Regions from separate parts of the Pseudoalteromonas sp. SCSIO 43088 genome, predicted to be linked through region 2. Evidence: predicted binding sites of a transcription regulator. Region 2 holds the regulator's gene; the other holds the start of a gene.
What was found. Region 2 encodes NrdR, which represses ribonucleotide reductase genes. Its sites were predicted from a motif close to AAACACNANATNTNGTGTTT; they were not measured.
Positions count from the first base shown of each region.

Region 1: nrdA (class 1a ribonucleoside-diphosphate reductase subunit alpha) is a predicted target of NrdR. The motif match lies at 1,359-1,378, and genes of this name have one in related genera.

Region 1 covers NZ_CP072675.1:2,056,478-2,058,953, forward strand. Annotated here, with positions in the region: gene ubiG (bifunctional 2-polyprenyl-6-hydroxyphenol methylase/3-demethylubiquinol 3-O-methyltransferase UbiG) at 1-415, shown strand, start outside; gene J8Z28_RS09595 (HAD family hydrolase) at 415-1,089, shown strand; gene nrdA (class 1a ribonucleoside-diphosphate reductase subunit alpha) at 1,482-2,476, shown strand, end outside.
Region 2 covers NZ_CP072675.1:914,069-916,544, forward strand. Annotated here, with positions in the region: gene glyA (serine hydroxymethyltransferase) at 1-1,183, shown strand, start outside; gene nrdR (transcriptional regulator NrdR) at 1,292-1,741, shown strand; gene ribD (bifunctional diaminohydroxyphosphoribosylaminopyrimidine deaminase/5-amino-6-(5-phosphoribosylamino)uracil reductase RibD) at 1,744-2,476, shown strand, end outside.

The sequences.
Region 1 (2,476 bases), 1.1 Mb from region 2:
TGTTGATTATATAAAAGTACCTGCAGAGCAATTTGCTGCTGAGCACCCTGCTCGCTTTGATGTAGTGACTTGTATGGAAATGCTTGAGCATGTTCCTGACCCTGCTTCTATTATTCGTGCTGTCGCTGAGCTTGCTAAACCGGGCGCCGATGTATTCTTTTCAACATTAAATAAAACACCAAAAGCTTATTTGTTTGCTATTGTCGGTGCTGAAAAGCTTTTAAAAATGGTCCCTGAAGGTACACATGACCATAAAAAGTTTATCAAACCTGCACAGCTTATTGCATGGGCAGAAGAAGCGGGATTAAAAGTACGCGCCAGTACCGGCCTTCATTATAACCCGTTTTCTAAGCAGTACAGCTTAAATGATGATGTAAGTGTTAATTACATCCTGCACTTTGAGAAACTAGCCTGATGAGTGGTGTGCAAGCACCCTCTATCGATTTTGATGCGTTTATCTTTGATTTAGATGGCACACTACTCGATACCGCTGATGACTTAGGTGGTGCATTAAACCGAGTGTTAGCAGACGCCAATGTGGCGCCTGTTGCTGAGCATGTTTATCGCCCTGCTGCTTCTAACGGTGCAAATGCATTATTAGAAGTGGGCTTTGGTGATAAATGGCCTGAACTTGAACAACTCGCTTTACGCCAACAGCTTCTGGATTACTATGCCGAAGATATTGCTGTGCACAGTAAATGTTTCAATGGCATAGAACAGCTTTTAATTGCACTTGAGCAAAACAATATTAAGTGGGGCATTATGACTAATAAGCCCGGCTTTTTAACTGAGCCCTTAGTGCAAGCTATTCCCTCTTTGCGTGATGCAAAAGCGGTTGTGAGTGGCGATACATTAGCTGTGTCAAAACCATCACCGGATCCACTACTACACACCGCTGAGATCTTAGACGTTGATCCGAGCCGTTGTTTGTATATCGGTGATGCTGAACGTGATATTCAAGCTGCAAAAGCGGCCAATATGTACAGCGCAACAGCGTTATGGGGTTATATACCCAGTGTAGACGCTGCACTTGGCTGGCAAGCGGATTTCAATTGGCAAACGCCGATTGATGGTTTTAACCATATATAGTGTTATTTGATAACTGAAACACCATATATTGTGATTTGATTTACTTTTGAGCATTCATTGATGATAAAAAAATCAGTCAAAATTTATTTTTAAAAACGGTAAATTTTCTGGATCTTTTGTTGATTTCTACAAATTTCGTCGTCTATGAATGTTCAAAGGTTAATGGTCACTAACACAATGCGTTTATCCAATAGTTATCCACAAAATGGGGCAATTCTATCCCTTGCAAAACAGCGCAGACCACACTATCTTGTGATCTGCAATTTAAACAACACCAGATATTGTGGCTAAATGTTATTCAATTAGATCACCCTGGCGTTTAATAATAATAATTACATAAAGAATACCTTTGTCTTTACAACTATAATTTCCCAAGGAATACAGGCAAAACTATGAACCAACAGCTATCTGTAAGCAAACGTGACGGCCGTAAAGAGTCACTTGATCTAGATAAGATCCATCGCGTGATCGCTTGGGCCGCAGAAGGTCTAGAGAATGTGTCTGTCTCACAAGTTGAATTAAAATCACATATTCAATTTTACGACGGCATTCGTACCGATGACATTCATGAAACAATCATCAAAGCTGCAGCTGATCAGATCTCTAAAGATACGCCTGATTACCAATACCTAGCTGCTCGCTTAGCTGTATTCCATTTACGTAAAAAAGCGTACGGTCAATTTGAGCCACCACGTTTATACGATCACATCACGAAATTAGTTGAAGACAAGCGTTATGATCAACACCTGCTTGTTGATTATACCGAGCAAGAAATTGACGAGTTAGATGCTTACATCGATCACAACCGTGACTTAAACTTCAGCTACGCTGCTGTAAAGCAACTTGAAGGTAAGTATTTAGTTCAAAACCGTGTTACTGGTGAAATCTACGAAAGTGCACAGTTTTTATATATCTTAGTTGCTGCAAGCTTATTCTCTGATTATCCAAAAGAGACACGCCTTGATTATATCAAGCGTTTTTATGATGCAGTATCTACATTCAAAATTTCATTACCTACACCTATTATGGCAGGTGTACGTACCCCTACACGTCAGTTCAGCTCATGTGTACTTATTGAATGTGGTGATAGCCTAGATTCTATTAATGCAACATCGTCTGCGATTGTTAAATACGTTTCGCAACGTGCAGGTATTGGTATTAATGCCGGTCGCATCCGTGCCCTTGGTAGCCCTATTCGTAACGGCGAAGCGTACCACACAGGTTGTATTCCTTTTTATAAGCACTTCCAAACAGCAGTTAAGAGCTGTTCACAAGGTGGTGTTCGTGGTGGCGCAGCAACGTTGTTCTACCCACTTTGGCACTTAGAAGTTGAAAACCTACTTGTTCTTAAGAACAACCGTGGTGTTGATGATAACCGTGTACGTCA
Region 2 (2,476 bases):
TCAAGAAGAGCACATCGAACTGATCGCGTCTGAAAACTACTGTAGCCCACGCGTACTTGAAGCGCAGGGTTCTCAGCTTACCAACAAATATGCTGAAGGTTACCCAGGCAAACGTTACTATGGCGGTTGTGAGCATGTTGACGTTGTTGAGCAATTAGCAATTGACCGTGCAAACGAATTATTCGGCACAGATTACGCTAACGTTCAACCACATGCGGGTTCACAAGCAAACGCAGCTGTTTTCCAAGCTCTTCTTCAGCCGCACGATACAGTACTAGGTATGAGCTTAGCTCATGGTGGTCACTTAACTCACGGCTCACACGTTAACTTTTCAGGTAAAACGTACAATGCAATTCAATACGGCCTAAACGACGAAACAGGCGAAATTGATTACGCTCAAGTTGAAGCACTTGCATTAGAGCACAATCCAAAAATGATCATCGCTGGTTTCTCTGCATACTCAGGCGTTGTTGACTGGGCTAAATTCCGTGAAATCGCTGATAAAGTAGGTGCATACTTATTCGTAGATATGGCTCACGTTGCTGGTCTTATCGCGGCTGGTGTATACCCAAGCCCAATCCCTCACGCACACGTTGTTACAACAACAACTCACAAAACATTAGCAGGTCCTCGTGGCGGTCTAATCGTTTCTGCATGTGGTGATGAAGAGATCTACAAAAAGCTAAACAGCGCTGTTTTCCCTGGCGGTCAAGGTGGTCCTTTATGTCACATCATCGCTGCTAAAGCGGTTGCTTTCAAAGAAGCATTACAACCAGAATTCAAAGCGTACCAAGCGCAAGTTGTTAAGAACGCACAAGCAATGGTTGAAGTACTGCAAGAGCGTGGCTATAAAGTTGTTTCTGGTAAAACAGACAACCACTTATTCCTTCTTGACCTAATCGATAAAGATATCACAGGTAAAGATGCTGACGCTGCACTAGGTAACGCAAACATCACTGTAAACAAAAACTCAGTACCAAACGACCCACGTTCACCGTTTGTAACGTCTGGTCTTCGTATTGGTTCTCCGGCTATTACTCGCCGTGGTTTCAAAGAAGCTGAGTCAAAAGAGCTTGCAGGCTGGATCTGTGACGTACTAGACAACATCAACGATGAGTCTGTACAAGCAGAAGTAAAAGAGAAAGTTAAAGCTATCTGTAAAAAATTACCAGTTTACGCTTAATTACTAGTTAAACCGTAATTAAGATAACAATAGCGTTGTTTTTTGCTATTATAAAGGCCGCTTACTAAGCGGCCTTTTTTTGTTTTTTATAAACGGAAGTTGAACCCTATGCATTGCCCTTTTTGCACCGCAAAAGATACTAAAGTAATTGATTCTCGACTAGTTGGCGGTGGTCACCAAGTGAGACGTCGACGTGAATGTAACGAATGCCATGAGCGCTTTACCACCTTTGAGGGCGCTGAACTTGTGATGCCAAGAGTCATCAAGCAAGACGGTAGCCGTGAACCATTCAATGAAGACAAGTTACTGAATGGCTTGCATCGCGCTTTAGAGAAACGCCCAGTGAGCACTGAGCAGGTCGACGAAGTCGTTAACATCATTAAATCTCAACTTCGTGCTACGGGTGAGCGTGAAATCTCTAGCCATTTAATTGGCGAATGCATCATGGAGTCACTAAAGAAACTCGACAAAGTAGCCTATGTGCGCTTTGCATCGGTTTATCGTTCATTTGAAGATATTCGCGAGTTTGGTGAAGAGATCGCTCGTTTAGGTGATTAATCATGTCGTTTACAGAGCTTGATACTGCTTATATGGCGCGTGCCATTGAGCTTGCTAAACAAGGTCGTTTTACTACGACGCCAAACCCGAATGTTGGCTGTGTTTTGGTTAAAGATGGCGAAATAGTCGGTGAAGGGTTTCATCAATTAGCAGGGCAGGGCCATGCTGAAGTGAATGCCTTGGCTGTAGCTGGCGACAACGCGAAAGGCGCCACTGCATATGTGACTTTAGAGCCTTGTAGTCATTATGGGCGCACTCCACCTTGTGCCGAAGGTTTAAAAGCAGCAGGTGTAAGTAAGGTCATTGCAGCTATGGTTGACCCAAACCCTGCGGTGAGTGGTCGCGGCCTACAAATTTTAGCCGACGCCGGTATTAGCGTTGCATCTGGTTTACTTGAACAACAAGCGCGCGATTTAAATAAAGGTTTTTTAAAGCGTATGGAATCTGGATTGCCATATGTGACTTGTAAAATGGCATGTAGTTTAGATGGTAAAACTGCGCTAAATAACGGCCGAAGTAAATGGATAACAGGCCCTAAGGCGCGCCAAGATGTGCAAGCATTTCGTGCGCAAAGCTGTGCTATCTTAACCGGTGCAGACACCGTTATTACTGATAATGCCAAACTTAATGTCCGTGTTGATGAGTTGCCATTTACCATGCCAACCTCGTTGCCTTTGCGCCAACCAACCCGGATCATTATTGACTCACAAAACAGGTTAACGCCTGAACTTGCGT